DNA from 3 places in the Paenibacillus tundrae genome. Region 1 is predicted to be linked to each of the others. Evidence: predicted binding sites of a transcription regulator. Region 1 holds the regulator's gene; each other region holds the start of a gene.
The links. The regulator NrdR, encoded in region 1, represses ribonucleotide reductase genes. The targets are predictions, from matches to a motif close to AACACNATATATNGTGTT.
Positions count from the first base shown of each region.

Region 2: V6W81_RS27110 (anaerobic ribonucleoside triphosphate reductase) is a predicted target of NrdR. The motif match lies at 5,070-5,087, and genes of this name have one in related genera.
Region 3: V6W81_RS10340 (adenosylcobalamin-dependent ribonucleoside-diphosphate reductase) is a predicted target of NrdR. The motif match lies at 7,418-7,435, and genes of this name have one in related genera.

Region 1 is NZ_CP145605.1:2,145,289-2,156,064, reverse strand. Features, by position in the region: gene V6W81_RS09740 (MarR family winged helix-turn-helix transcriptional regulator) at 116-637, opposite strand; gene V6W81_RS09735 (alpha/beta hydrolase) at 684-1,493, opposite strand; gene V6W81_RS09730 (winged helix-turn-helix transcriptional regulator) at 1,967-2,305, opposite strand; gene V6W81_RS09725 (RidA family protein) at 2,414-2,800, shown strand; gene V6W81_RS09720 (stalk domain-containing protein) at 2,934-4,343, opposite strand; tRNA gene V6W81_RS09715 (tRNA-Ala) at 4,770-4,842, opposite strand; gene nrdR (transcriptional regulator NrdR) at 5,050-5,517, opposite strand; gene V6W81_RS09705 (alpha/beta-type small acid-soluble spore protein) at 5,634-5,855, shown strand; gene V6W81_RS09700 (lytic transglycosylase domain-containing protein) at 6,020-6,583, opposite strand; gene coaE (dephospho-CoA kinase) at 6,580-7,176, opposite strand; gene V6W81_RS09690 (MntP/YtaF family protein) at 7,186-7,974, opposite strand; gene mutM (DNA-formamidopyrimidine glycosylase) at 8,144-8,974, opposite strand; gene polA (DNA polymerase I) at 9,106-10,776, opposite strand, start outside.
Region 2 is NZ_CP145605.1:6,057,139-6,067,914, forward strand. Features, by position in the region: gene V6W81_RS27090 (Fur family transcriptional regulator) at 1-366, opposite strand, end outside; gene V6W81_RS27095 (GGDEF domain-containing protein) at 616-1,740, shown strand; gene V6W81_RS27100 (aldo/keto reductase family protein) at 1,917-2,855, opposite strand; gene V6W81_RS27105 (hybrid sensor histidine kinase/response regulator) at 3,010-4,653, opposite strand; gene V6W81_RS27110 (anaerobic ribonucleoside triphosphate reductase) at 5,135-7,096, shown strand; gene nrdG (anaerobic ribonucleoside-triphosphate reductase activating protein) at 7,093-7,602, shown strand; gene V6W81_RS27120 (methyl-accepting chemotaxis protein) at 7,758-8,597, shown strand; gene V6W81_RS27125 (glycoside hydrolase family 3 C-terminal domain-containing protein) at 8,762-10,776, opposite strand, start outside.
Region 3 is NZ_CP145605.1:2,269,273-2,280,048, forward strand. Features, by position in the region: gene V6W81_RS10305 (carbohydrate-binding protein) at 1-466, opposite strand, end outside; gene V6W81_RS10310 (divergent polysaccharide deacetylase family protein) at 805-1,728, shown strand; gene V6W81_RS10315 (N-acetylmuramoyl-L-alanine amidase family protein) at 1,703-2,479, opposite strand; gene V6W81_RS10320 (YqzE family protein) at 2,674-2,892, shown strand; gene V6W81_RS10325 (hypothetical protein) at 3,022-4,026, opposite strand; gene V6W81_RS10330 (YqhG family protein) at 4,208-5,404, opposite strand; gene V6W81_RS10335 (DEAD/DEAH box helicase) at 5,408-7,168, opposite strand; gene V6W81_RS10340 (adenosylcobalamin-dependent ribonucleoside-diphosphate reductase) at 7,503-10,202, shown strand.

The DNA of each region.
Region 1 (10,776 bases):
AGTTATTTTCTTCCCTTTATATAAAAAAAAGAATCTTCCTGTGAGCTAATTGCAGCTCTAGGAAAATTCCTATGAGATGAGATTTCATGATTAACTATCCTCGGTAGGTATATGTTTATTCGTCGGCCGGATCAATCTTAACGAGCTTGCGCGGCTCTTGTTCCTTCTCACCATACCAGACTAAGACATCAGCTAATTTATCCAAGATGCGAATAAAATTAGCTTGATCCGTCGCTGAAATATGATCTGCATATTGAAAAATCTCATCGAAACAAAGCTTGCGCACAAACTCCGTGTACTCAGCATACACTTCACGACCCTTAGTCGAAGGTTTAACATAGATGTCTTTGCGATTGCCGCTTAAATGATATTTTTCAAGCAAACCTTTCTCCTTCAAGTTCTTCACATTCTTCGAGAAAGTGCTGCGACTAACACCAAGACGTAACGCCATTTCAGACATTTTCTCCTCTTTATCCTCCGCTTCAAGGATATATTCCAAGGTTTGAATCTGCGAAGCAGAGAACATAACATCTGTACCATAACTTCGCTGCAGCTTATAGGTATTTGAATAAGCATTGCCATATTTGATAATCTTCTCGACGAGTGCTCGATGGTTGCCCATCCATTCCAATTTCATGGATAATCCCTTTCATTTTCAAATTCTCTCTCTAAATGTACTGAAATTAGATATGTTTTTCAATCCAGGTTATCACTTCTTCAATAACTTCATCACGACTAGGCTCGTTGAAGATCTCATGCATGAGGTTGGCGTAAATTTTCAATGTTTTGTCGGTCGACGCAATATCTCCGTAAAAATCACGTGAATCCTGTTCACTCACCAGTCCGTCATTCGCTCCATGAAGAACAAGTACCGGATCAACAAATTGCTTCGCATGTTCTTTCAGCCACGCTACTCCATACCCTAGGCTATTGAACAGATCCACAGAAATCTGCTTCTCAACAAGCGGGTCATTATTGTATGCGGATACAACCTCCGGATCACTACACACGCCACTTCCAAGCTCATTCGGAAAATACGTGCCAAGCGGAAGATCAAGCGGCAGTTCTCCGGCAACCTTCGTATTGTAACGCGTGAGTGCTCCTGAAAGTACAATACCTTGAACCTTGCCAGGATATTTCGTCCCAAACGCAGAGGTTGCAAAGCCGCCCATGCTATGTCCAATCACAAATAAAGGGGTATCGCCGCTCTCTTGTAATGCTTCTTCAACAATGACATTAACATCATCAATAATATGATGAAAATCACTATAAAACGTACGCTGTCCTTCTGATCTGGCATGACCCCGGTGGTCAAAACGATAGACACTAACACCACGTTTATTCAGTTGCTCTGTCACATAATCATAGCGCCCAGCATGCTCGCATAATCCATGAACGATAACGACCGCTGCTTTCGCATCCCTGACAACATTTTTACTAAAATAAAGCTGTGTTCCGTCAAATGATTGAATCGTTGTCTCAATCGTGCTCATATTCATCCCATCCTTCTGGTTACACTCAAACACTAAATGGAAAATAAATTGATTAAATTCCTTAGCATATGTGTACCCATAATTGTGTTTTTCTGATGCGCTTGACTTTCGAATTTCATATTCATTACAAATAATATTGTTTCTTGTAGAAACAATATATCATTCGCGTTTACCTTTGTCTACGTCAAATTAAAGCGTTTACAATGAACTTATAATCATTATATTTCATACAAGTTACGGTGCTCAATGTAAACTCTTCAAACGGATTCTTTTAACCCCTCATGGCAGAGATATCTTTAAATTTAAAAGAACACCATCACATGATGTGACGATGCCCTTATGGCGGAGCTCAGGAATGAGTTCTGAAATAAGTTTGACGTAGAACTTCTTATCTCATCGCTGGCAGGGATGCGCTCGATTATTGTGGGATACTTCTCCTATACAACCAAACTCTCAAAAATTCCACGTTCGTGCTAACTGCGGTTCTTAACTCCCCAATCACATAGCTGTTCCAACACAGGCAACAATGTCTTTGCCTTGTCCGTGAGGCTATACTCGACTTTAGGCGGCACTTGAGGGTACTCCTTCCGCTGAACCATCCCATCGGCCTCCAACTCCTTGAGCTGGGAGCTTAGCGTCTTAAACGTAATTACCCCAAGCTGCCTTTTCATTTCATTAAAGCGAACCGTTTGTTTTTCCGCTAAGAGATAGAGGATAATCATTTTCCACTTCCCTCCGATTACGGACATCGTATAACCAAACGGTGTATCTGCAATATTTGTATCTCCGCCGTTCAGATCGGATATTCCCATAATTTCACACTACCCTTTCAGATAGTACCTATCTTTAAAGTGCGTACTATCCTATTCTATGTCCCAAGTTTATACTTAGCCTTACTTTGAAGTAAAGGAGAGAATCATATGAATGCAGTTCAAACGTATAATCACAATCTCTGGGATCACGGTATAACACAAGGATATCGTGTAAACGGCACCCTCTACATCTCGGGTCAATTTTCCCATAATGCAACAGGTGAATTCGTTGGTGCTGGTAACATTGAAACCCAGACGCGTCAAACGCTAGAAAATCTAGATCACGTATTATCCCAGTTCGGCATTACGAAAAACAATCTCGCTTATGTTGAGGTATACCTAACCAACGCACAGGAACATGGAGGGCAAGTTATTGAGCTTTTTAAAGAGTACCTAGGGGAACACCATCGTCCTGCGGGTAGCCTTATTGGTGTTACCTACCTAGCTTTCCCCGAACAATTAGTCGAGATCAGAGCAGTAGCACATACGGAATAACGCTATTATAAGCAGTTGGTCATCTCTCTTTATAAAAATGAGAAGCGGTGAATCTCAGCATATAGCTGGGAATCCCGCTTCTCATAACAATTAGTACAGTCTGATCTGAAACTGCCACAATTAAAAGAGCAACTTAGTGCACGTACTCCCGCTCAATTCGGACTAACTTGCTACTCTCTTCAAAATCAACGGACAGACCCAACTGTTCAGAAACAAACCGCAGTGGCACAAAGGTTACACCCCGAACGACTGTTGGAGCTACGGAAACTGTCGTTTCTACACCATTGACCCGGACTTGTTGGCTACCCGTCTTCAAAACAATTTCCTTCTTATCATCTGAGATCCGAATGACTCGATCTGCTGGATCCCACTCGACGTCGAGTCCTAGTGACTCACTTACAAGCCTTAGTGGAACGAGCGTACTTCCTTTTTCAATATATGGACGATTCACTTCATCAAAATAATTCGTTCCCGTACGTGTCTCATATGACCAACCTTTCTCAACAGAAAACTGCAGGTTCCATTTCTCCGTCTCGCCCGGATAGAAGTGCTGGGACAAATCATAAAACTCTACCGTATAAGATAACTCGGTAACCTGTCCACCCACTGTTCGCAAGCCACTAATGTCAACTTGGTATTTCCCTGTGTACTCCTCTACTCCGTCCAGACGGAAAATAATAGCGTTAGACACGCCGAACCCACTTAACTGCACATTCAAGTATAGATCCTTGTTTAGATCGTTATTTGCACTATCTAACGCCCATTTTTTCTGGCTTTGTAGATCAGTTACTTGTACCTTTACATTCTGCAAAGAAGGCTTCTCATACTTGTCGGGATTCAACGTCACAGACCACGGGTGAGAACCGCCAAATAACTGCTGCGGGAAATCTGCTGCTGGCCATGCGATGTAATCATAATTCACTGCCTCTGCACGAGACTTGTCGAACACCTGCATTGAACCATATCCACCAGCGATACCAAAACCCACCTTCTGCAAAGAAGGATTGAGCACCCAACGGCGATGTCCTACTCGATCTGCATTCCTACCTGTATCTGGCATATAACCGTCTAATACATTTCTACTTAAGTTATCTCTTCCGCTTGACAGGTTACTACTTTTAGTGGATTCATAGCCTTTGTTATAAAATTCATCTGTCATATCTGCTGGTTTCTCAGGATAGTGAGACAGCTTATCGGTAGCAGCCAGTAAGACCGCACCATGCTGTGCCAACGCATTCAATTCGTTATCCAACTGCACATCACTTGGCAATCCCGCCAAGGCACGAGCAAGATTCGTAGCTAATAAGGCTTGTTCAAGCATCGTCTGATTCACTTTTCCGATCTCATATGGTGCTTTAAAGGAAGGCTCGATATCATAAGTCTTTAATCCAACGTTCATGTCCTGCAGTTGATTCCATGTTCGCTTGACCTCATCCCGTTCAGGAAAATGAAGTCCTGCTGCTGATGTCAGATTAGGCGTGAGCATGAATATCACAACCCACATCATCATCACAGTAGCGCATCGCAATACATTTCGTTTCATCTCTGTTATTCCCCATTCTCTTAGTAGCTATTGTTACAAAAAGTCTTTGATCTAAAAAATGGATGTCCCTCTAGCTTTAACTAACTATGTATCTCTCCAGCAAGATGTTCCTAAAGAAGAGCTCACTCCTTTACTATCATATTTAGTTGCTTCTGTGATAATCTTATAAACCTTCCATCATCATAACAGAACCCTTATATAGGTTCTACTATATTTAACCAAGGTGACTAACCTTGCCATGAAGTGCGGCACCAAGGTGCTGGGAGCTGCACACGAGTGTGAAAATAGAGGCTTCCTATGGTGATAGAAGCATCACCTTTAAATTTTTTCATGTGAGCTGAATTTCTTGCATCTTAAAAACAATTTAACATAGCAAAAACCCGCCAAACACTCGGAAATCCTTGTGTTTAGCGGGTTCTTTAGGTATGGAGCCTAGGGGGATCGAACCCCTGACCTCATCGCTGCCAGCGATGCGCTCTCCCAGCTGAGCTAAGGCCCCAAGATATACAATGATAACTCGTCCATCACTGCAGCATTCCGCAGGCGACCCCTTTATCATATTCAATACCTGTTTTACTGTCAATATCTTTTTCTATTTGCTCAATACAGCCCAAAGGATCTGGAGAAGAACAATCTTCTTACCTGGAACACACTCATGACGACGTATCGTAACCCCAGCTTGCTCTTCTCCCTTTGCCCCAGGAATCTAGTCCTCCAGGTCTTCTTTGGACAGCAATGATTTTAATTCTTTCATGAACATATTGATGTCTTTAAATTGACGGTACACCGAAGCAAAGCGAACATATGCCACTTCATCCACGGGAAAGAGCTGTTCCATCAATAACTCACCAATCTGGCGACTTTCCACTTCCGCATCAGCGGTATTACGCAAAGACTTCTCTACTTCAGAAACCATCATCTCAAGTGTCTCCACCGAGACTGGACGTTTCTCACATGCGCGAATAAGCCCCCGGAGAATTTTGTCCCGACTGAACTCTTCTCGGCTTCCATCTTTCTTAATAACAATCAGCGGTGTTTCTTCCACCATCTCAAAAGTGGTAAATCGGCGGCTACATTGCTCGCACTCCCGACGGCGACGAATGGATTTTGCTTCATTGGCCGGACGGGAATCAAGCACCTTGGTGCCCATAAAAGCACAATAAGGACATTTCATTTTTTGGTCACTTCCCATGTTTTACTTTTTTCCATAAGTTCCCTGTAAGCATTTTGTAATGAAAATGGTATCTACGACACATAATACTTTTACCAACCGCGAGGAGGTGAACAGCAATGGCACAAAGCAACGGTAACTCCAACAACTTGGTGGTAACTAAAGCTTCCGCAGCCCTGGAACAACTGAAATACGAAGTTGCTCAAGAACTCGGAATCAGCATCCCACAAGACGGATACCAAGGTAACATGACTTCTTACGAGAACGGTTCGATCGGTGGATACATCACGAAGCGTCTGGTAACAATTGCAGAACAGCAATTGGCAGGTCAATACCAATAATATCTGCATCGTAATACGGTATTATAGAGGAGCATGGGGCGACCGGTGAACAACCGGTCTGCTCTGTGCTTCTACTATTATAACCGACACTTGTACCGTGCATGAGAACCATACATTTTCACACTTACCTGCATCTAGCTACAGCATCACACGATATATCCGAACTAGAACGTATTATAGATCTTAACATATTGATTATAATAATAAATGACGCGTTGTACATAGTGCCGGGTTTCTCCAAAAGGAATGTCCTTGACTGTATCAAATGACCCATCCCACACGCCATCTCGGAGCCAGCTACTAACCTTACCTGGTCCCGCATTATACGCAGCAATCATGACCGCCTCATTGCCATCAAACTGATCGGATAAGTTCTTCAGGTACCAAGTACCAAGCTGAATGTTCCTCTCAGGCTTATGCTTCAGTTCTTCTAATGACGTACCCGGAATTTTGGCCTGCTCCATAATCCAATTGGCCGTATCCGGCATGAGTTGCATAAGTCCGATGGCACCACGCTTAGATTCCAAGCTTGTTTTGAAGTTAGTCTCTACCTTAATAATTGAAGCAATTAGAAACGGGTCTACTTCATAGCTATAGGATTGTGCCCGAATCTCTTCCTTATAATGAATCGGGTAGAACCAAGCCATCCAGTTCGTATTCAAGAACAGCACTAGAACGAAGGAAACAAACATCAACAGCAGTACCCGTTTCTTACGTAGCCATTTCATATTAATCCCTTACCTTGCAGGAAAGAGATGACTTGCTGCTCTGTATCGTGCCATGCTCCACTGTTATCGATAACGATATCAGCAAGCTGCTTTTTCTGTTCGATGTCCATCTGAGCCGCAATCCGGGCGTCAGCCTGCTCACCAGTCAACCCATCCCGGCTCATCAATCGTTCTCTCTGTATCGCTCTAGGTACGTATACAACGACGACTTCATCGAATCCTTTTTCCAGACCCGACTCGTACAATAAAGGAATATCCGATACCACAAGCTTATCCGGGTGCGCCTGCTCATATGCGGCCGCTCGTTCTCTCATCTCTCGGCGAATCGCCGGATGGGTAATAGCCTCAAGCGCTTTACGTTCCTCTGGATGCTGGAAAACAATACTGCCTAGCTTCTTCCGATCCAACGTCCCGTCTTCATGAAGAATGGCTTGTCCGAACCGCTGTACAGCGGCAGCCAAAACAGGATGCCCGGGCATCATGACCTCCCGGGCAATAACGTCTGCATCAATGAGCAGTGCTCCTTTACTGGCAAGAAGGGCGGAAACACTGCTCTTTCCTGTGGCGATTCCGCCGGTTAAGCCAATATTCATCATTTCACCTCACAACAGCTTCATTATTCCCATAAACATTAATAACAGTGCTGGCAACACGGACAATCGACGCATCCATTGCAGCGCAGCAAAACGAAGTCCAACCTTCATCCCGAGTGACAGAAACGCTCCACTAAACAACGCAATGACAAGTGCTGTCCACAGCGTTGGAAATCCGAGTAGCGCAGCTCCAAGCCCTGCACCGAATGCATCCAGTGATAGTGCAATACCCAGCCACATCGCTTCTTGAGTCGAGATGCTTCCCGAATTGTCCATGTCTGCCTTGGAGGGACTTCGGAGTATTTGAATGACGACACCTAATTTTCGAAGTTCTAAGGTGAAGACCATCCGCTCCACAGAGCCCCCTGAAGCTGACTGCTCCAGTTCCAATGCGAGAACCTGGTTTTTCCCTTTGGAAGCTACCTCTTGCTCCGTTAAGGCTGATGTTCCGTTGGCTCTACTCTCTACATGCTCGCTTGCCGAATTTTCCACTGTACCTTCATCCGTTTCCGCTCTTTCCTTACTCTGCTTGCGTATAAGCTGAAATAGTGACCATCCACCAATCGCAATCAATATCACAGCCCCAACTTCGGATGCTACATTCGGCGAAACTACATGGGATAGCAGCACCCCTACCTGCATCGACAAGGCGATTACTAATCCCGAACAAATAGAGATAACAGCAATGGATAGCAACGGAATCTTGGTTTTGCGCAGCCCATATGTAATCCCGACTCCAAAACCATCTAAACTAAGCGCCAAAGCAAGCGCCAGTAATGAAATAAAATGATGCAGCACCCCGGATTCCTCCCCTGTGCGGATCCATTCCAACCGACAGATGTCAGTATGGGTATACGCCCGCTTATTTCTGCCATATCAGTATATGGAAGGAGGAATCCAAGGGTGCTTCAGTTTAAAAGATCGTTCAAAAAGTAATGTGTACTTCAGGCGCAGCGTAGCGACTCAACTACAATATAGGCTGGCATTTCGGGCAGTAATGTGTGCCTCTGCCACCCACCACACTTTTCTCAATCATCGTACCGCAATTATGACAAGGCTCGGCTTTGCGCCCATAAATTTTCAATTGATGCTGGAACATGCCCATCTCACCTTGACCATTCACATAAGACTTAATCGACGAGCCACCTGCATTGACTGCATCCTGCAATGTCGACACAATCGCTTCATGCAACACCGTGAGCTGAGCTTCAGACAATGTTTTGGCAATCGTCTCTGGATGAATACCTGCGCGGAACAGAGCCTCGTCCACATATATATTCCCAATCCCGACCACATATGCCTGATTCAATAATACAGCCTTAATCTTGGTTGTCCGTTTGCCAACGGCATCGCGAAAGGCAGTAACTGTAAACGCCGGATCAAGTGGTTCTAGACCTAGCTTCAACAAAGGTTTGGAGACAAGCTCCTCTCCTGCATTGAACAGATGCATCGTGCCAAACTGACGTACATCCTTATAACGTAACTCAGTTCCATCGGTAAAGTGGAAGATTACATGGGTATGCTTCTCTACCTCTTCGTGTTGCTGATACACACCATAGCGCCCTTCCATCCGAAGATGAGAGACAAGCACCAGCCCGTCCAGCAAAATACGTAAAAACTTACCTCTGCGCTCCACACCGATAACTGTATGTCCCGCGAGTTCTAATGCAAAAGCATCTATATCGTCCGGCCGCTGAATAATACGCGGCAAACTAACCGTAACTCGATCAATGGTCTTACCTACGATAAGTTGATTCAATGTTCTTCTGACTGTTTCGACTTCCGGTAATTCCGGCATGATGTTCTCACCTCCCCTATATTATAACGGAAGATGAGGCTCAGCGGCACCCTTTCTTGTGTCAAAAGCATGGGAGAAACCAATTGTAAAATATCGGTAGCCCCCACTACTTTCCATACTACCATTATCTATTATTTCGCTTCGTACCAGTTCTCCCCGTAGCTAACTTCTGCTTTGAGCGGCACAGACAGCTCTAACGCTTTTTCCATGACAGCTGGCACAAGCTCCTTCATCGTTTCCAATTCATCTGCCGGCACTTCGAATACAAGCTCATCGTGTACCTGAAGCAGCATACGGCTGTTCAAGTTACGCTCACGCAGCGCCTCATCCATCTGCACCATAGCAAGCTTGATAATGTCTGCCGCTGTTCCTTGAATTGGTGTATTCATCGCTGTACGTTCGGCGAAGGAACGTATGTTGAAGTTGCTTGCGTTAATTTCAGGAAGGTAACGACGACGCTCCAATAACGTTTTGACATATCCATCCTTACGCGCTTCCTTCACAATATCATCCATATACCGACGTACGCCTTGGAATACTTCGAAGTATTGATCAATAAACTGCGCTGCCTCTTTGCGCGTTATGTTCAAGTTCTGGGATAAACCGTAGTCGCTTATGCCATACACGATTCCGAAATTTACCGCCTTAGCTGATCGACGCATATCACTATCCACTTCTTCAGCCTTCACCCCAAATACGTCAGAGGCCGTCTTCGTGTGGATATCCATGTCATGTACAAAAGCCTCCTTCAATCGCTCATCATCTGAGATATGTGCAAGTACACGCAATTCGATCTGAGAATAGTCTGCTGCCAATATCGTCCAACCAGGCTCCGAAGGTACGAATACCTTCCGGATCTTACGACCTTCCTCCATCCGGATCGGAATGTTCTGTAGGTTCGGGAATTGACTGCTCAGGCGTCCCGTAGCCGCGATCGTCTGACGATAATACGTATGAACCTTGCCATCTCGCGGTGATATCTCCTTCAGTAAACCTTCCACATAAGTGGATTGCAGCTTCGCCAACTGACGGTATTGCAAAATATGCTGGACTACCTCATGATACGGAGCAAGTTTTTCCAACACTTCCGCATCGGTGGAGTAACCCGTTTTGGTTTTCTTCACCACAGGTAAACCTAATCTATCAAACAAAATTTCACCCAACTGTTTCGGTGAATTAAGGTTAAATTCCGTACCCGAGAGACGATAAATCTCGGACATCAATCGACCAATCTGTTCTTCGAATTCATGACCCAGAGCCTGCAAATCAGCCGTATTCGCCTTGATTCCCTGCTTCTCCATATCAGCCAAAATACGTGATAACGGCATCTCCAGCTCATGGAACAGTGAGTTCATTTCATCACTCTCAAGCGCCTTCTCCTGCAGTGGGATAATGGCTGCTACTGCCGCCGCTTTGCGACATAGGAAATCACCCAACACTTCCACCTCAGGCACTTTATACTTGGCCCCTTTGCCCATCACCGTATCATCCTCTACCAGAGACGGTAGCCCGTACTTCGCAGTTAAGCCACTGATCGTCTGGTTGGACTCTGTAGGGTCGAGCAGATAAGCAGCCAACTGCACGTCAAAAGCCGCTCCCGCAAATTCAATGCCGTGGGCATGAAGTGCAAGATCTACGCGGTGTAGATCATATCCTCGCTTAGGCTCGTCTGAATTCGCTAGCCATGCTCTTACAGAAGACGCTGCCTTCGATTGAAGCAGTTCAGGAGACAAGAAGGTGTACTCTTCGCTTGAACCTAACGCGATCCCAACCAATTCCGCCTGATGCGGATTGTCACCGTG
Region 2 (10,776 bases), 2.6 Mb from region 1:
GCAGACACCTCCAAAGACCACATGAGCGTGGTCAATTGCATATCCGGTTTCTTCAGCCACCTGCTTCATCCATTGTGCGGGGACCTCCGTCATAACCTCGTCCACTTTACCACAAACTTCACACATAATATGTTGATGGTCGTCCATTCGGGCATCGTAACGACTTGCCGTCTCACCGAGTTTAAGCTCCCGAATCAATTCTTTATCCGTTAAATAGCGAAGTGAATTATATACCGTACCATAGGCAAGGTTATAACCTTGCTCTACAAGACGGTTCATTACGTCTGCCGCTGTAGGATGATCCTCTGAATGACGGACTACATCATACACGGCCTGTCGTTGTATAGTCAGATTTAGGGTTCTCACAAGCCATTCTCCTTTATTCCCATTCTATAGAAGGACACAGTCTATAAATACTGTGACACACAGAAACATTTTGATTTAGATTAAGTATAAATCTTAATGTATAATGAAGTCAACATCAGTGGCTACTCTAGAATTCAACGAATTTTCTATAATTCCCAGTACTCACATCCACTATTTGGGATAAAATGGTTCGCTACTAGCTTCGTTTTCAGATAAAATATAACAATGTGTGTAAAGGGGGGATGCTCATTGTTCAGCACGTTCTTTGTTAATCTTTGTATCATGATCACATTTATGTACGTGTCCGGGATTATCGCTAAATTCTATAGCATCCGTGTTCCCTTTCCATCCATACGTGTGCAACTGATCGGGGGTATCCTGTTCGGTATATATGGTACAGTACTCATGAATTATTCCTTCAGCATCAATGAAAGTACGATTGTAGATCTAAGACATCTTGCGATCATAACAGCCGCCGTATATTTAGGTGGAATGGCCTCCTTCATCTCAGGACTCGTAATCTCCATCCTGCGTGTAGTGATCTTTGGTCTATCCTCCTCTGCTATAGATGCAGCATTTGTCATGGTCCTCATCGGTCTAGCTGGGGTATATTTCTCTTATGCTTCTTGGTCTAGATTAACTAAAATCTTGACGATGAACTTATTTTCTATGGCATTAATTTTTATTATTCTACTGATGAATACAACAAGCATTAATGAATTTATGAAAATATATCCCGTGCAATTAACCATCTCATTCATCGGCGGAATCTTTATTTACTTTATTGCCGAATTTATTAACAAATCGAATGAATTGTTATTTACGCTGGAACGAAGGGCTTCAACCGATCATCTGACGAGCTTGAATAACCGGCTTCAATTTGAGAAATCACTTAAATTCCAACTGGAATATGCTCGAGAACATCAGAAGAAATTGTCCTTACTGGTGATTGATATCGATCGCTTCAAAAGAGTAAATGACACGTTCGGCCATACCTCAGGTGATGCCGTTCTGAAGCAACTGGGGCGGCTTCTCATTGAACATGCACGCCCTGTGGACATTGTCTCCCGTAACGGGGGCGAGGAATTTGCCATTTTGCTGGTCGATTGCGATCAGCAACAAGCTCTGGCCGTTGCGGAACGGATACGGAAGGCTGTGGAGAGATATCTCTTTTCTCTTCCCGACGGAAATACAACACGTCTAACCGTTTCAATCGGTGTGGCCGTGTTTCCAGATAACTGCGACGACAAAGATGACGATGACTTCTTCGAACAGGCGGATCGTGGCTTGTACGAGGCCAAAAATACAGGACGGAATCGGGTATGTGTTATGAAGAAGCGCTCACTGCCACTTCCTGTGCAACATAGGTTATAGTGTCTCGTTATACAAATGAACTAAAGAATCTTACACTTACCACTCCGATGACAGAGTAACCTTCCGATCACGAATAAGATTAAAAGGGATGTCCTCTCGTCCGTCCATCTAGACGGCTTGAGAGTGCATCCCTTTCTTCATTTCATATCGTTCAGAAGCCGATAGGCCACTTCATATTAAGCCAAAATTTGCTCGATCTCTTCAATAATGGTTGCATCCAGCTTCACACCGGAAGCTACAACGTTCTCCTTCACTTGTTCTGGACGACTTGCGCCTACAAGTGCACTAGATACGTTTTGTTGACGCAAAATCCAAGCAAGTGCCAGTTGACCCACCTTCAGATCTAGCTTGTCTGCCACCTCGATTAGTTGGCGAACTTTACCGATTCGATCTGCATTAATCTTGCCTTCGTCCCAGCCGAGCTTGGCTGCACGGCTATTCTCAGGAATATCCGATATCGACGTGTATTTCCCGGTCAATAAGCCTTGAGCAAGCGGGGAGTAAACAACTTGTCCAATGCCTTTTTGTTCACCTAGTGGAATGATCTCCTTCTCGATGTATCGATCAAACATATTATATACCGGTTGGTTCACCACGATGTGATCCAATAATAAACGATCTGCTGTACCTAGCGCCGCCTCCATCTGAGCTGCCGTCCATTGGCTGACACCTACATACAGCACCTTACCTTGACGTACCAGATCATCTAGCGCGCGCAGTGTCTCTTCAATCGGTGTTTCTGTATGGTAGCGATGGCAATAGTAAATGTCCACATAATCGGCTCCAAGACGCTTCAAGCTCGCGTCACATTGCTCCATAATATGTTTGCGGGATAATCCCTGGTCATTAGGACCGTCGCCCATTTTGCCAAATACTTTTGTTGCCAGAACATAAGAATCACGAGAGTACGCTTTCAACGTCTGACCCAGTAGCTCCTCTGCTGCGCCACGCTCATACACGTTAGCTGTATCAAAAAAGTTAATACCTTCATCGAATGCGGTTTCAATCGATTTCACCGCATTTTCACGTTCCACATATCCTCCGTATGTCAGCCAGCTACCCAAGCTGATTTCGCTTACTTTCAGTCCGCTTCCACCTAATCTGCGATACTCCATTGATTGCACATCCTCCTTGTATAAATCTTTATGATGACGTTCCCTTTCTATTGTAACGCAACTATACACGTTAAACGAATCATTTTGACCAGACTCCAAAAAGAAATAAGCGCACCTGATGAACAGATGCGCTGTATATCTTATATATCGATCTCTAGTGCAAGATGACGCTTAATGCGTTCAATAGATCAGCCTGTCTCACGGGTTTCGTTAGAACGGCGTCAAATACTTCTGCCTCTTGGGGGTTAATATGCATACCATAGGGCACGAGTACGATAATCGGCAGTGCGTGAGCACGAGATTTCAGGTTATGCACGAAATCGACCGCACCACCTTCGACCAATCCCATATCAATTACCGCTACATCCGGACTGAAGCCTTCTTCCATCCAGCTATATGCCTCTGCTGAGCCTGAGGTCATATGCACATCCATCTTCCATCTTCGCATCAAGGAAGATACACCCTGCAAGATGTCCGGGTCTTTGGCAAGTAACACCTTCGTTCCCTTCAATCGCTGCTGGATGCTGGTAAGCTGAGGTAACTCCCAATGTCTAAGCAGTGGCAGCCTAATCTGGAATTCCGTCTCGTCTTCCCCTAAGCTGTTGATCTGAATACTGCCATTCATCAGAATCGCCAGATTCTGACTCACTGCTAACCCCAGATTCGTACCAACGATCCGCTGTGTGCTGATACTGCCGTCTGAAGTATGAAGCACCTGTCGCATCTTGTCCGCAGGCAGCATCTTGCCGCTATACTTCACATTCAACAGGAGTACAGCTTGGTTGTCCGAACCTGTACTCTCTTCATCCACAACGGCCGTGATTAGCACCGAACCAGTACGTGTATAGTCAATAGCGTATTGCAGCACATGTGCCAGCAATTGCCCAATCTTGATCTCATCCCCTACAAATACTTGGGATACATTCATCTCCAGGTTCAAACCAACCTCAATGCCCTTGCTGATTGCCTGTCCAACATGAAGATACACCGTATTCTCAATGGTAGACACCAGATCAAATGGATCATCGTGTACAACCGTTTTGCCAGTATCATTGATGTTGAAGTTCATCATGTTGTTCAGTAGGGATAATAATATATTGCCACTTGTCTCAATCATGTTCACATACTCCAGATGCTCTTCGGGCATATCTGGCGTCCGCATGAGATCCGTCAACCCCAGAATCCCGTTCAATGGATTGCGGATTTCGTGGCTCATTAACGCAAGCATCTGCGTTTTGGTCATGGCCTCGGACTCGGCTCGTTCCTTCTCTGCTTGCAACTGTGCCTTCAGTTGTTCCGTATCACTCAGCTTCTGCTCCTGCACCAACAGGCTATCTTCGAGATCAATGACGTATCCGAGAAAAACAGCCATTGCTTTTAGTGTTTTCATATCCGTTTCGTTTAGTTGGTAATCCGGGTTGTCCATTAGGCATATGGTGCCAAACGCATCACCCGATCGCCGCAAAATAGGGACTCCGATGAAGAATCGACTCCCCAAACCATCCGTCACATCCATAAAACGTGTTAATGGATGCTGCGCCGTATCTTTAATGGTTAGCTCACTGCTTTTATCTTGCAAAACCAAACTACAGTAGGATGTCTCAAATGGAAGCTCGCTACCTTTAGTGACCAACTGCTCATGGCGGTTAAATGCCTCAAGAATCACATTCGTCATGCCATCATTGCTGGCAACGAAGATGGTATTTACCTGCAGAATCCCACTTAATACGTCCACGATGTGGGTCGCAGCTTCCTGTATATTTTCATAAAAGCCCCTTGCAACACCTGTGGTTCCCATGACTCACCCCTCTTGTCTAAGCTGCGCTTCAAATTAGAATCAATCCATAAAGATATATGAGGGTAAAAAAAACTCCTGAACCAGTTGTCACAACCTGTACATATATGTTTTAACACCACGGACATTCAGAAGAATCACACAGGCGATTTCAGGATGGCTGCTCTTTCTGAGAAGCTCCTGTTTCGCTGGATCTCCACGCTAGGAATGGCCGATAATCATCTACCATTGCTCCTAGATTCTGTGTCCGTGAGCGAGATGTTTTGACGCGGTGTAGCATAAAAAGAAATTATACTCTTCGAATTCAACTTTGGAAACCTTTATCCACATTCTACAAGCACATCTTCTGTTCAGCCACGATTACGATGTGATCATTATCACACCCAAAAATCCATATATAGTTTATAACTGGATAATGAAAAACTACATGTAGTATTTAATCAGGCTTAGCCAATATATACTCTCATTATAGGAGGAACCTTAAATGAATATGCTTGAATGTGCCTCTCCACCAGCAAACGACCTACTTTCTGACCTTGGCAGACGAATAATTGGGGCTGAGGATGCGGATACGTTAAGGGAGAATGCCAACCTGAATGGAGATTCATTTAGTGGAAAAATGAGCCGGCTCGGTTCAGAGACAGCAAAGTGGCATGCTGTTCGCCATGTCCTGCCCGAAGGGCTCGCACAAGCTGTGGAGCATGGAGACCTCTATGTTCATGACCTTGATCAGTATGGACTTGGCACAACCAACTGTATCTTCATTCCATTTGACCGACTGCTCGCCTCTGGCTTCAATACGGGTAACGGTTCAGTCCGTACTCCCCAGACGATCATGTCAGCGATGGCATTGGTAGCTATTATTTTTCAGTCTCAACAAAATAGCCAATATGGCGGTGTATCTGCCAATAAAATAGATTGGGATCTTGCACCTTATGTGCGACGCTCCTTCCGGAAGCATTATCGTAAAGGGCAACGGCTCTTTGGAGAGCATGCTTACATTCCGGATGAGCAACTGTATCTGGATAGTGCCGAAGCACAGGAGCAATGCCCACGTGCCTATGATTTTGCCATGGATGAGACGATCCTAGAGACCGAACAAGCTGCTGAATCATTGATCCATAACCTTAATACTATGAGCAGCCGTGCTGGAGGACAAATTCCGTTCACATCACTTAATTACGGAATCTGCACATCGGCCGAAGGACGACTCGTATCTCGCTCGTTGCTAGAAGCGACCATCCGTGGTCTAGGAAACGGGGAGACACCTGTATTCCCGCAGCATATTTTCCAGTGCAAACAAGGGGTTAATCAGGCTCCTGGAGAGCCCAACTATGATCTATTCCAGCTTGCCGTCACCTGTTCTTCGCGCCGTATGTACCCTAACTTCGTTAATGTGGATGCTTCGTTCAATCTGCCGTTCTATCAGCCAGACGACCCGGACACCATTATCGCTACGATGGGCTGCCGTACACGTACGCTGGCAGATCGGTTCGGACGTAACCGTCAGAGTGGAAAAGGTAATCTGTCCTTCAATACGATCAACTTGGTTAAACTAGGTATTCGGTTCGGCATCTGTCAGGGAACACGCGCTGTAGCCGATCGGACAGGCTTCTATGCTGCACTTCAATCGGTTATGGAGCAAGCAGCTTCAGGTCTGCTTCATCGATATCTGATTCAGAAGGCGCAGCCAGCTAAAGCCTCGGACTTTATGATGCGTGAGGGTGTATGGGAAGGTGGTAAACAATTAGATCCCGATGAACCGGTGGCTGATCTCTTGAAACATGGTACATTATCGATTGGTTTCATCGGTCTTGCGGAGTGTATGACTGCCCTATATGGACGACACCATGGTCAAGATCCTCATATTCATCAAGAAGCAGTAAATGTCATTCGTACGATGCGTGAATTCTGCGACCGAATGAGTGAACTACATAACTTGAACATTACGCTTTTCGCTACACCTGCCGAGGGTTTATCCGGTAAATTCACAACGATTGATCGTAAGCGATTCGGTTCGATTGCAGGTGTTAATGACCGTGAGTATTACACGAATTCGTTCCATGTGCCTGTATATTACAATCTACCTGCCTACCGCAAGATTGAACTTGAGGCACCTTTCCATACACTATGTAACGCTGGAGCAATCTCCTATGTTGAGCTTGATGGGAATGTGCGAGCCAACACGAAGGCTTTCCAGCGAATTGTGCAATATGCATTGGCACAAGATATTGGCTACTTCTCCATCAATCATCCCATTGATCGCTGCCCATCTTGCGGCTATGAAGGTGTCATTGGAGAGAGCTGCCCAAACTGTGGCATTCACGAGAACAACATGCATTTCCAACGTCTACGCCGGGTTACCGGTTATCTCACCGGGGATTACAAAGTGCGATTCAATGGTGCCAAACAAGCTGAAGTTCGAGATCGGGTGAAGCATAAGTGAACCTGCACGGTTACATCCCTGAATCCGTCAATGAAGGCCCCGGCTTACGTGCAGTGTTGTTCATCAGTGGTTGTCGCCATGCTTGTTCAGGCTGTTTCAGCCCAGACTCATGGAGCTTTCGCTCAGGTGAGCCGTTTACGGAGGAGAAGCAGCAGGAAATCATGCATGAGGTTACAACCCACCCTCTGCTGGATGGCGTAACCTTATGTGGTGGCGACCCTTTTTTCTCGGCAGCCGATCTGATCCCTTGGGTTCAACAATTTCGAGCACGACGCCCCGACCTGTCTGTCTGGGCATACACCGGATTTACGTATGAAGAACTGGTGCTGGAGCCGTCTCGGGCAGCACTAGCCGAATTATGTGACGTCATTATCGATGGGCGTTATGTCGCCGCCGAACGAGATGTTTCTTTAGTTTATCGCGGTAGCCGTAACCAACGAATTATTGATGTGAGAGCAACACAAATGAACGAGAAGATCGTTACCTTGCAGATGGATGCATCGTAACGGTCTTTTTTTCTTATATAGGTATACCTCATAAGTTTTACGCAATATCTGTTCTGACCTACTATTCACTCTCTTAAGTGACGATATATAATATAAACATGTACTAAAACTATTGCTGGTATTTCATTTGAAGTCATTTAGGAGGATCATTACATATGGATATTGTTCAAGCACTAATTGCAGTTATGCCTTATTTTCGAGTGGCCATGCGTCAAGATGTAACCCTTTCCATTATCGATCATGAGAAATTTTTGTATTTTTCTGCGGGAGAATCACTGAAGCAACTGAATTACCAAGCTGGAGACCCTCTGCTGGAATCCAATACGAATTTTCAAGATCTGAAAGGCGGTACAGAGAAACGATGGGATCACTATCCTAAAGAGTTATTCGGAATCCCTTTTGATGTTGCTTTTATTCCCATCAAAGATACTCAAGGGAACATCCTGGCTCTGTTAAACATCCTGTATAGCATGGATGACCAAGATCAGCTTCAACAACTTATGGATGCAGCTGACAACCTTACTAGCCAACTCATGGACAGCGTACAGCATGTCGCTGCACACTCGGAAGAACTTAGTGCCACGACGGAGGAGATTTTGAACAATTCCAAAGAAGCGGTGCAGAAATCGAGTAACGTCAATCAGGTTGCCAGCTTTATTCGCGAAATATCCGAGCAGACGAACCTGCTTGGCTTAAATGCGGCCATTGAAGCTGCTCGTGTAGGCGAGGCAGGTGCAGGATTTGGAGTCGTTGCTAAGGAGATTCGCAAGCTGTCTGTAGATACCAAGGATGCAACCACTCGCATTGAAGAATCTCTTCTAGCTGTTCGGCAATCGATACAGGGAATGGAAAATGAGATTGGTGAGATTAGTGCCAGTTCGCAAGAACAGGCAGAACTCGTTAACAATTTTATGACGACGATCGATGAATTAAATGCAACCAATCAACAGCTCAAACAATTTATTGATAAAATTATTAAAACGGAAGCACAATAGCAAATTGATTTGATGATTAAAGCAGCCTTGCCTATAAGGCACATTTTAGAATGATCCAACTACAATTCTCATGTGTTATATAAGCCATACAAAAAGAACCTTCGAGCCCACCATACACGTGGTTTCGAAGGTTCTTTGCATTAGATTAATAGGATTCAGCGCAATTATCGAATCTGAAATTGGCTGAGACGCACTCCGGCTGATAACAGGATATATACATCCTGTACGCCTGTTGCACCCTTAAGCTCAGCTTTCACCGAAGACCATTGTTGGGCTCCGCCTTGTGCCAGCTCAGTACGCCCTGCCAATGTACCGTCAGGGGCACCCAATCGAACTTCCACTACAGCACCTTCCTGTTCGGAGGATACGCGCGCTTCCAGTTCAGTCGTTTCACTGCCGAGATCTGCATCCTTATACAGAACCCATCCCTGTTTTCCAAGCGCGCGGATAGCTGTTCCGCCTTCTTTGCTCTCATCCAGATCTACACTGAGGTACGCATCATAGTTCTCAGCTCGTGTGGAGACACTCAAGTTTCGGGCTGGAATTGTCTCTCCCTCAACCGTCAGATCGGCAACAAGCTGAATATCCGAAGAGGATTTTCCCACCATAATTGCATAGGTTCCAGACTCCACCACATAGCGATCCTGAGTCACGTCCCAGAAGGCCAATTCTTGAACCGGAAGCTTGAAGCTCACGTTAACGGTTGCTCCGGCTTCAATATGAAGGCGACGGAATCCTTTTAACGTTTTGAGCGGACGTTTCACACGAGATTTGCCTGCACGTACATACAATTGTACAACCTCATCGCTCGCGATTGTGCCCGTGTTCGTGACATCCACTGTTACCGTGATATCATCTTCTGTTCCTGCCTGTGCAGGTGTCAGCTCTAGATTGCTGTATTTGAATGCTGCATACGTCAATCCATGTCCGAACGGATACAATACATTTCCTTCAAAATATTGATACGTACGGCCTGATTGAATAATATCGTAGTCTTTAATATCTGTAAGTTGATCTGCGGACTGTACCCATGTCATGTTCAGACGACCTGCTGGAGCGTAATCGGCATACAGTACATCGGCAAGTGCATTTCCTAGCTCCTGTCCTGCATGAGACGTATACAATACGGCTGGAATGTTCTCTTGCACCCAATTGGAAGTGAACGGATAGCTGCCTACAATGACAACAATCGTATTCGGATTAGCAGCATACACGGCTTCCACTAAGCGTTGCTGGGATTCGGCCAGATCCAGACTTGGACGGTCGATCTCTTCTTTGCCGTTCACCAGCGGGTTATTACCTACAAATACAATAGCCGTTTCCGCTTCCTTCGCTGCTGCAACCGCTTCTTCCACACCATTCACAACGACGTCCTTCTGGAATGTCTCCGCTCTGCCAAAGGACTTCAGCTCTTCCGAAACGGCGAATGCATCGTTCCCATCGTTCGGTGCAGTTACCGTCTTGCCATTCCATGTCGTTAAGCCTACGCTACCGTCAGGCTGTGGCAACAGATGGAATACTTCCTTCACGAACCAGCCGTATACTTCGTTCGCAGATGCCGTTACCTTTTCTTCATCCGTGGTCACATATTTACCATTGCGTTCCGATTGCAGCGTGTAGCTGCCAAATCCCCAGTCCGTAAGCGTAAAAGTATCTGCTTCTCCGGAAGCAATTAGTGGTGAATTCTCCTCTTCAGCCAGACCAACTGCCTTGCCGTTCGCTACGGAAGTCAGCGTAATTCGATCATTTCCATCCTGGAAGAGCACGTTGTCGCTGCCCACTTTGCTCTGAATCGCCTCTAGTGGTGAGACACTATATGGCATGGTGCCTGCATACCAATCTCGATATACGGTGCCGCCCAGTGTACCAATGACCGCCACTTTGCCCGCTTTGGTTTTGTCCAATGGCAACGTGCCATTCTCGTTTTTGAGCAATACAACCTGCTCTCTTGCTGCTCTCAGTGACAACGCTTTGGCTTTGTCCGTCATCATCGCTTCTTCTCCAATGGATGCATACGGGTTGCCTTCCTCTGGATCGAACTCACCTAGACGGAAGCGAACACGGAAGGTGTTGAATAGCGCGTGGTCGATATCCTCCCATGCAAGTATGCCCTGCTCCAACCCTTCGCGAAGAGCTTGCTTGGACAGATCAGCATCATCGGTAATGCTGTCGATCCCTG
Region 3 (10,776 bases), 120 kb from region 1:
ACGTAACGAAGTCATTCAGGTGCTGAGCGTAAGCAGCATATTTGTCATATCTCAGACGTTTAGCATTCGTATCGCCATTCCGGTTGAACGTCTCGACCATGTCACTTGGAGGATTCCATGGGGAGGCGAACACTAGAGCTCCTTGTTCAATCGCTCTTTTGGCTGTATCTACTTCCTTAGACCAGTTACTTCGATTAGGATCGACACTGATTCTTAAGATGGAGAAGCCTAACTGGTTTTGCCCGTTGCCAAAGGCTGTATCACGTTGAGCTGGCGTCAAGTCACCGATCCAAACCGGGTGATTAATTCCTCCGAAGCCCTTGATGAGCTGCTTCTCCGAGGATAAATTAATGGTAGCATCACTTGCTGCCGAAGCTTGTGTGGGTGTTAACATCAGTGGCAGAGCCGTTAAGCAGGCGAGTAAAACGTTAAAGGTTTTTTTGAATTTAAATTTCACTGCGATCATCCTCCTCGAAATGGTTATCCTGAGAACTGCTAAACCAATGAAATCTTAATTTTGCTTAGATTCAGTTGTAAGCCCTTACATAACCTCCTTTCGAAAATAAAAGGAAAGAAAATCAATTTATTCTTTCTTTTGTTTATTTTAATAAAATATTGTTGAACTGAATACCTGACAAATTTCAGGTCTTTTACTAATTTATCTCAAATTATCGGGAATCGATGACATTTTTTATCCCTATTCAGAAGTTACAAATTTTCCTTTAGTTACGTCAAACCGTTTTTTACATAGAACTCCCTACAATATCAAACAATGAGAACAAAGATCTAAGGGAGGGAATCAACATGGAAAAGAAAGTGAGTAGCAAGTGGTATACACGGTTAGTGGGGGGCTTCGTTCTTTTACTACTTGTTAACGTGGGATGTATGGCAGGTGGAGAGATAACGGTGGCATCTCAGGTGCCAAAAGAAGCGGATACAGTCAATGCTTACGCACTGTCGAATCGTGATCGGATGCATGTGGCAGCTCAACCTAAACAATCCGTAACCCCTCATAACCGTATGGCAATTATCATTGATGATGTAGGTAATGACATGAAGGGTACAGCAGAAATCTTGGCGATGCCAGTCAAGCTGACCGTTGCGGTCATGCCCTTTCTGCCAACAACTCAAAAAGATGCCGCTGCGGCACATGAAAAGGGAATGGATGTGATTGTACACATGCCTATGGAGCCGAAGAAAGGAAAACCGGAGTGGCTGGGCCCTGGAGCAATTACGTCCAATCTAACAGATGAGGAAGTTCGTGAACGGGTGGAAAAAGCAATTGATGATGTCCCGTATGCCATTGGCATGAACAATCATATGGGTTCTAAGATTACTTCGGACAAACGGATCATGTCGATTGTGTTGGACGTATGCCGAGAGCGAGGTCTCTTTTTTGTAGACAGTCGAACCAATTTTCGCTCGGTAGTAGGTGAACTGGCAGCGTCCAAAAATATGCCACCTGTCGGTAATGACATCTTCTTAGACGACCAGAACTCTAAGCCGCACATTCGCAAGCAAATGGAACTGGCCGCTAAGCGTGCCGTGGATAAGAAAAGCTGTGTAGTCATCGGTCATGTGGGTCACACGGGACTTAACACATCTGCTGTTCTTCGTGAAACCGTCACCCAACTACAGGGACAGATTGAATTTGTAGGTATTGGTGATCTGGTGCGAGAGGTGTGGGATTGGCATATTGCGCCTACACTACCGACAGGTAATAAATAATGCCGTTTGCGATGGATTCAGCAATGCGCTTTTGCTCGGCAGGATCACTTATTTTGGCTCGGTCTGCTGCATTACTCAGAAATCCAGTTTCTACAATGACGGCAGGGTGCTTCACATAATTCAACAGGTAAAAGGGTTTACCCCACACAACTTGCCGTTTAGTTCCATATAAGTCATTCATGGCATCTTGAATTGATTGTGCTAAGAGGTAGCTTCTACCTTCTTTTTGGTGCAGTACCACCGGACCGTGTGTTGCAGCTCTTGAACTCCAATTGGCATGGATACTGACAACGATATCCGTGCTGACTTCTTCGCTGAGACTTTTGCGTTGTGCTAAATCTCTGCGATGCCGGGAGCGACTGTTAAGCCAGCGGTTATCATCGCTGAGCGCATAATCACCAAGTCGGTTAATGATGACGGCATATCCTTTGCTGCGCAAGAGAAGATAAACCTTTTGACTTATAGCTAGGTTAATGTCCTTCTCCAGCACACCTTGTGCTGACGTTCCTCCATCGACTCCTCCATGTCCTACATCAATTAGGATTACGGGAGCTGCGAAGGCATGATGGCTGGAGCGATAAGCTTCACCGTCGGTTATTGGTAACATGGATGGACTGTTCGTTGATGGTTTAGCTTGGATGGGGGCAACAGATCCAACTGGTTGGATTGCCTGTCCCTGAACAAGTGGAAGAACCGGAAGACATAACAAGCTAACTAGCAAAGCGGTCGAAGCAACCAGCAGCTTATACATGGGACATACACTCCTTCATGATCTTGGTGTTTGGTGTATATTAGGGATTCGATGGATAGCTTTGGCATTAGACTGTGCATTCTGCCGATTTTCATACACGTGGCTCACAAAAAAATGTTTAACGAGAACACTTCCTGCACACAATAGAACTATCGTAAGCTTCGTCAAATGATGGAGCCAGGGAGGCAGAGGGTATGGCCAAAAGTGATGAATTGGTAAAATATATAACGCAACGTGTGGTGCATTATATTGATACTCCGAAGGATGAGCGGAAGGGGCGTACCAAACAGAAGGAACCATGGGCCATGAAATGGTTTGGCATGATTCCGTTTGCCGTGTCGCTGTGGGTTGGCAAGAAGGGAAAATCTGTGGAATCGAACTCGAGGACACGAAGCTCTTCAGACAAGGAATAGATGGACGGGAGCGGTTACCTTACTGAAGATCGATCATTGAATAAACGATGTCTGTATACAAAATAGACGCACTTCCTGTATGGTCAGGAAAAGGCGTCTATTTTTGCATGAAACTCGTAATCTATCATTTCAGGGGTTAGCGACATAGAATTGTCCGTCTTCCAATAGAGTATCCAATGGTACGAATCGTTGCGTGGAAGTATGTCCACCAATCGCTACATAGAGAACTGATTGTGATTCAGCTTTGTTATGCCACAACTGATAACCACTAATGGGTAAAGGGCCACCGTAAAAAATATTTCGATCATTCGCTGAATAAACAATTCCAAGCTCCTTATGAAGCTGAATCCAGTCTTGCACACGGGTGAGCTTCACTGGTTTGGAGGTGATCCATAACAGGTTGTCCATTGGGTTAAAGGTAGGTCGCATATGAATAGAATCGACAAGCCAGGATGAGGTCGCGGAAGCTACGGTATCTATGATGACCATTGGTTTGGAAGTCGTCTCGATCTGTCTCAAAGTCTCTGAGGGTAAAAGGTCACCATTAGTGGCATCGATATAAAGAGCTTCTTGGTTCGGTCGTTCTACCTTCCAGTAAGCAAGTAGAGGAAGAGCATAACGAAGCCCGAGCTCTCCTCCATCAGCATGTATCATCGTAAGGCTGAGGTGTTGTCGTTCTAACGCATGGCTTAGCAGCTCGCGATCATAGGGTGACTGTTCTCCTGATCCGTATTCGCTAAGCTTCAATTGTCCCTGATCTGTGGCAGAAATAATCATATACCCCATTAATTTCTCTTCAAAAGTAGCTTGCACGAGCCAGCTATGTGTACCTGGCCCAAGTGGCGTAAAGTTGAGTTCAGCCTTCTTCCAGTTGAACTCCCCATCTACTGAACCAAGCGCAAGAGCGTGCTCATGAGCAAACTGTTGTACAGCAATAGGAGCTAGCTTGTCATGCTGGAGAGCAGTGATGTCGTCTTCGAGATCAGTTAATGACATGGGAGCAAGCGAAGGAGTGCTTCGACCTTCGGCACTTGCAGTCGACCAGAAAGTAGATAAGGCTGCACAACTGAGTACAGCTAGAGTGATCAAGGTTATACGTTGTAGTAAGATCCGTTGCGTAACGGTTCGTTCCAAATAAACACCTTCTTCTTCGAGATACGCTGAATGAAAAGTATCTACGAGTATTGGTTGCGCATGCGACGCTAATATTCATTCTAGGGGACGAGTTATGCAAAGGTTGCTGTAACCTGTCGGGCAACTGCTTATGAATAAACACTACTTTTGCCAGCATTTGCAGGAAAAGTAGTGTCTTCGTCTATCTTAAGTGAAACATGCCGCTGCTAATAGCGGTCACCTTCACTTTGGGTTCATATTGCCAGATCATTTCAGTTCGGCGTGTCTCATATTGCAGTTTCATCGCCTCACGGTCAATGACCGCCTGTTTGGCTTTTTCTTGCTCCGGATCTGCCTCAGTTTCTAACGGAGCAGCTGGCTCTGCTGCCTGCTCTACATCCTCACGAATACGATGGTTCGCCCCCGCATAATCGGTTGTTACATTTGTTCGTAAAGGGAAAGGTTCGGGCGTTGAAACGGCACGTTGATTGTCAGAGTCAGTTGTGCTCGTAGTTTCTATCTCAGGCATCTCCTCGCGCAACACAGCTTCATAATACGTATCTACAACGTCAAGCTCCAGTGCAAGCCGTTCTTTGGCTTTTTCTGCCCAGCCGTAATCAAGCTCAAGCAAACGGTTCGTGAGATGGGACTCTAACGCTGCTCCGGCAGTAGATAATGAAATTTTGGCCGCCTGCGCATGCATATTCTCTGCCAATCGCGGGCTAAGATCGCGCCGGTTAAGCTTTGCCCCGAATTGTTCAATGATCTCACCGGAGCGAAGAGAGATGCCGAGAAAATGAAGTTCCTCCCGTTTCAGATCACAGGCGAATTCCACCTTGAAGCAAACGCCTAGCCAAGGCTCATAAACGGCCGGCGCTGTCGCTCGCAATTGTCGTTTGGCCGCTTGTTCGAACAGATTAACAAAAGCCCCGCCCTCACGTGCCGCATCAAAAATTTGCTGAAGTCGGCGGCTGCCATAAACGACGTCTTCACGCAAAATCCGTCCTGGTCCCAATTGCGGTAAAGACGGCGTTATGCCAAAGTAACGTCCTAGAATGGTTTCTTTTGCAGGTTCAGCACCAGGGATGCTGGTACTGGTTCCGCCACTGGCTGCACCAGATCCATTCGAAGAGCTCGCCTGTGCTGCTGTGGCTTCCGCTGCCTCAATGGCTTGCTTATAAGCTTCCGGATCAAATACAAACGTAAATGACATGGTTTCTGCTGGTGCGCCAGTGCGCTCCACAAATCCCCAATAGTACGGTCGATTCGTCAGCGCTTTATCAGCCTCGGGTGAGAGTTTAACCGTCACATGGGCGGGAGAGCGTTCTATGATCTGACAATCCAAGGCTTCGAGATAGGTAAGTACATAAGCCTGAATCTCGTGGGGTGACATGGTCATAGGTTAGCCTCCTCCTTTACGAAGATCGAGCTTGGTAATCAAAGGCACTTCATCTGCGACCTCGCGCTGGATGGAGTTCAGTGATTGTCCTAGTGAATCCATCTTGAGACGTAGATCCTCTTCATTTTGCGATTCCAGCAAAATTTTGGTTAAGCTTTTCTCGATGGATTCCTTCTTCTCAAGCCGCTCCAGAATAACATCTAGTCCACCGATCACCATCTCAAACATGTTGATTTTCTCATGTAGTAGATGCAAAATATGCTCTTCAATGGTGCCTGTCGTGGATAGATTGAAGATATTAACGTCATTCTGCTGTCCCAACCGGTGTACCCGTCCGATTCGTTGCTCCACCCGCATGGGATTCCAAGGCAGGTCAAAGTTAATCATATGGTGGCAGAATTGTAGGTTAATGCCTTCACCGCCGGCTTCGGTTGCAATCATGGCCTGAACCCGTCCACGGAACAGATCCATCATCCAATCCTTTTTCCCCCGGTTCATGCCGCCTCGGTAGGGTACAGCAGTAAGTCCGTTATTGCGAAAATAATTAAGGAGATACTCCTGCGTTGCCCGGTATTCAGTGAAAATGATTACCTTCTCATTCATATTGCGAATCAGTTCCATCGTTTTCTCAGCTTTGGTATTTTCCTTAATCGCTTTGATATGAGCAACGAGTTCCCAGATTTTGTCGCGAAGAGGGGAGTCGAGTGGAAGCTTCTTCGACAGGTTGACGAGTGTTACGAATACAGCATCCCTACTGCTACATACTTCTCGTTGTAATGTAACGAGTGAGAGCATGCTGCTCAGATTGCCACCAGCTTCCTGATACTGGTCCTTCACAAACGAGGTCACACCGTCATATAGTGCCTGTTCTTCGGGTGATAGTTGCAGATTGACGTTGGAGACGTTCCGCTTGGTGAACTGAACAGGCCCTTCGCCGCGTCTGTTACGGATCATGACTTTGGACAATTCATCCTTAAGCTGTTCTTGGTTTTTCGGAACGCGCTTATCCACGACGAAGTTGGCGGCAAAATCACCCTGACGGCCAAGCTGACCCGGCTTGAGCAGATTAATCAGATTAAACAGTTCACTCATGTCATTCTGCACCGGTGTCGCTGTAAGCAAGAGACAGTATTTTTTGCGCAATTTGAGCATGAATTGATAGTTTGTTGTTTTCTTATTTTTGAGCTTATGAGCTTCATCGATAATAATCATGTCATAATCGATATTCAGTAACATGTCTTTGTGCGGATCACGCTTGGCAGTGTCCATGGAAGCAACAACAACTTCATTTTGCCAGGAGTATGCTTTTTTCTGAGCAACGGCAGGAATGCCGAATTTCGAATTCAGCTCTCGTACCCACTGCAGTACAAGTGAGGCAGGGACAAGGATAAGCACTTTGGATACAAGACCACGAACCATATATTCTTTGAGGATAAGGCCGGCTTCAATCGTTTTACCCAGTCCCACTTCGTCGGCGAGAATGGCTCGGCCAGACATTTCAAATAACACTTTGCGCGCCGTGTCCATCTGGTGAGGGAGTGGGGTCAGACCTTGCAAATGCTTCAAACATTGGATTTCGTCAAAATTCGGAATTAGATTCGTCTCTTCGGCCTGAATACCTAATTGAAAGAGTCGATAATCTCCCCAAGGCCCCCCTTTATCCAAACGGGATTCAAGCTGGGTAAGCCAGCTTCGATCAAACTCCAGTGGTACCGGCATTTCGGATATAGTCTGTTTGCTGTGGAGCGGATTTTTCCGGTTCATGCTGCTACCTCCCATGCCATTCGAGATGACGTTTATTCGTAGGTAATAGTATGGACGAATGAGAGACAGTTCATAACCAGATTCAGAATTCTATATGCACGGCTGTATTTTCCCAAAAAGTTCACAGAGTTCGTATTCATACGTCTGAGGGTGATTGAGGAAGCTTGTCCGAGTATTCATGAATGCGAGGAACGGCTATGATATAAATCACATGGAAAATCAATATATGGTGTAATATACTTGAATATAATCACTATATGTGGTGTTTAGTCATAATTTAATCGTAGAGCAAAATTGAACCGTTACTGTTATTCCGGGGAGGCTGAGCGTGGCGATGAAAACGAACAAACGATCACACAAGTTAGAGGGACTAAGCGAGAAAATATTTCTAGACCGATATGCCTGGAAGAACGCAGATTCGAATCATGCAAAGGTCGGGGATGTTGTATTGGTATTAACAAAGGATGACCCTAAATTTCCAACGAAGGAAGTTGGGGAGATCATAGAACGTGAGGGTCAGCTGGTTCAAGTGAGAACCCGAAGCGGAGAGATCGTCAAGACGGATGTAGAGAAGCTGACGCTTAATATAGAAAAGACACCTGAAGAGATGTGGGATCGCCTGGCTAAAGCGATGGCCTCCGTTGAATTCACCCCTGAACAACGAACGACATGGGAATCTCGATTCCGCTCGGTATTAGATGATTGGAAGCTCGTACCAGGAGGTCGGATTGCTGCGGGTGCTGGTGCAAGTGATGAACTCACGCTGTTTAATTGTTATGTTATCCCTTCGCCGCAGGATAGCCGCGGTGGTATTATGAAAACGTTGACTGAAATGACTGAGATTATGGCACGCGGAGGTGGCGTGGGGATTAATTTGTCTTCCTTACGACCTCGCCGAGCTGTTGTTAAAGGGGTTAATGGATCATCGAGCGGATCCGTGTCTTGGGGTGGCTTGTTCAGTTATACTACCGGACTGATTGAACAAGGAGGAAGTCGGCGAGGCGCCTTAATGCTGATGATGAACGATTGGCACCCTGACGTGCTTGATTTTATTACGGTGAAACAAACGATGGGTCAGGTCACGAATGCGAACCTATCCGTATGTGTAAGTAATGGATTTATGGAAGCCGTTAAACAGGACGGTGACTGGGAGCTTGTTTTTCCAGATACAACTGACCCCAATTATGATAACGAGTGGAACGGAGACCTTCAGAAATGGAGAGATGCTGGTCGCTCTGTCATTCCATATCGTACAGTTAAAGCCCGGGACATCTGGCGTACTATCATTGAATCTGCTTGGAAATCCGCAGAGCCAGGCGTTGTATTTATGGAGTACTACAATCAAATGTCGAACAGTTGGTATTTCAACCCGATTATCTGTACGAATCCCTGTGGAGAACAGGGCTTGCCAGGGTGGGGGGTATGTAATCTGTCAGCAATCAATCTATCCAAATTCTATGACGCAGATGCAGATGATGTAGCTTGGGGAGAACTGGCGGAGACTACACGTGTTTCGGCGAGATTTTTGGATAATGTAATTGATGCGACGCCGTATCATTTTGAAGAGAATAGACAGAACCAGCAGCATGAACGTCGGGTGGGGCTGGGCACGATGGGACTCGCAGAGCTAATGATCAAACTTCGTATTCGATATGGCAGCCCAGAGTCACTGGAGTTTCTAGATAAGCTGTATGGATTCATTGCGAAGGAAGCCTATCTGGCATCGGCAGAGATCGCGGCTGAGAAGGGCTCGTTCCCTGCTTTTGAAGTAGAACCATATCTGCAGAGCGGTTTTATGAAAAATATGGTTGCGACGTATCCGGAAGTGGGGGAGGCTATACGGAAACAGGGCATTCGTAATGTCACCCTAATCACTCAGGCTCCGACTGGAAGTACAGGAACGATGGTGGGTACATCAACAGGTATTGAACCATACTTTGCTTTTAAGTATTTCCGTCAGAGCCGGCTTGGTTATGATGAACAGTTTGTACCGATTGCACAGGAGTGGCTGGATGCCCATCCAGATGAGTCACTTCCAGCGTACTTTGTAACCGCGATGGATCTATCCGCTGAGAATCATATTCGCGTGCAAGCAGCCATTCAGCAGTGGGTGGATAGCTCTATATCCAAAACAGCTAACTGTCCAGCCGATTTTACGGTCGAAGATACTGCGCAGCTCTACGAGCTTGCCTATGATCTGGGTTGCAAAGGGGTTACGATCTATCGAGATGGTAGTAGGGATGTGCAGGTGTTATCCACTTCGAAGAAGGAAGAGGTAAAGGAAGAACGACAAGTAGCGGCAAAAGCACAGGAAGCACACGAAATGCAAGAAAAGGCATTGAATACACAAGAATCTACGTCAGAAGCAAAAGCAGGATTAGAGACAGTAGTTGGATCGGATGTAGCAGCCACCTCTGCCAAAGTGCTGGATAAACAGTACAGAAGCCGCCCTCAGGTGCTGCGTGGAGCCACTTACAAAATTAATACCCCATTTGGAATGGCTTATATTACGATCAATGACCTAGAAGGTATTCCAGCCGAGATTTTCCTAAATGTAGGTAAAGCAGGTTCAGATGTATTTGCCATGGCAGAGGCTCTTGGACGGGTCTGCTCTCTGTTTCTGCGGTACGGTGACCATGGACATAAAGTGGAACTGCTCATTAAGCACTTGAAGGGCATCGGAGGTTCAGGAGCAATTGGATTTGGCGTGAATCGGGTTGAATCTATTGCAGATGCAGTTGCCAAAGCTTTGGAAAGTCATGTACAGAATCAAGGTATAGAGAACGAGCCAAATTTAAGCATAAATCACAGTCATTCGGATTCCCTCCAAACGGATACGGGTAACGTAGAGACATGGAGAGAAGATTTAATCAAGGACACGAACCATGCTGCTACGCTTGAATCAACAGGAGGAACGGGGCGTGTTTCTATTACTGAATCGAGAGACTTATGTCCTTCATGTGGTTCAGCAACCCTAATCAATCTGGAAGGATGCAAAACGTGTAGCAATTGCGGGTACAGTAAATGTAGTTGAATGAAAAGATTGAATTAATCAAGACGAAACTGTGATTGTGTAAAATAAGAGATAAATATTGCAATAATAGCGAAGAAATTTCGCCAGAAAAGTGATAAAATTAATTTTGCAATAGAATGTATTAATATTCATCTATGTTTCAAAAAGCTTGTAGCTATTAAGTTACAGGCTTTTTGAAATATTTTTATTTTTAGTGTTCCTCATGAGTTCCGAGTTATTAAGAGTTCAAATGCATTCTTGCTAAATTTTAAAATCGATTAATAGCTGATCTTTTTTAATTTTGTCACCAGTAGCCATATTATGTTCAAATCACTTTTATTTTTATGAAACAGAGTTCATGTCTTGGATAGAGTTCTGTGGTGCTGGTCTCCGGGACTGTAAATTGTAGGGAAACGAGGGTAAACTCCAGCGCTTTTAAATTACAGGTCTGGATTAAAATACGAATTAATAGCAGGGTCTTTTAATCATCAAAATTTCTTGAAAATCGAAGTTCCGTTTTTGAAAGACTAATTTTTGTCAAAAATAAGGCGTGTAGTTCAAAAGAATTATATAAAAGGTAGGGCTAATGTATAAA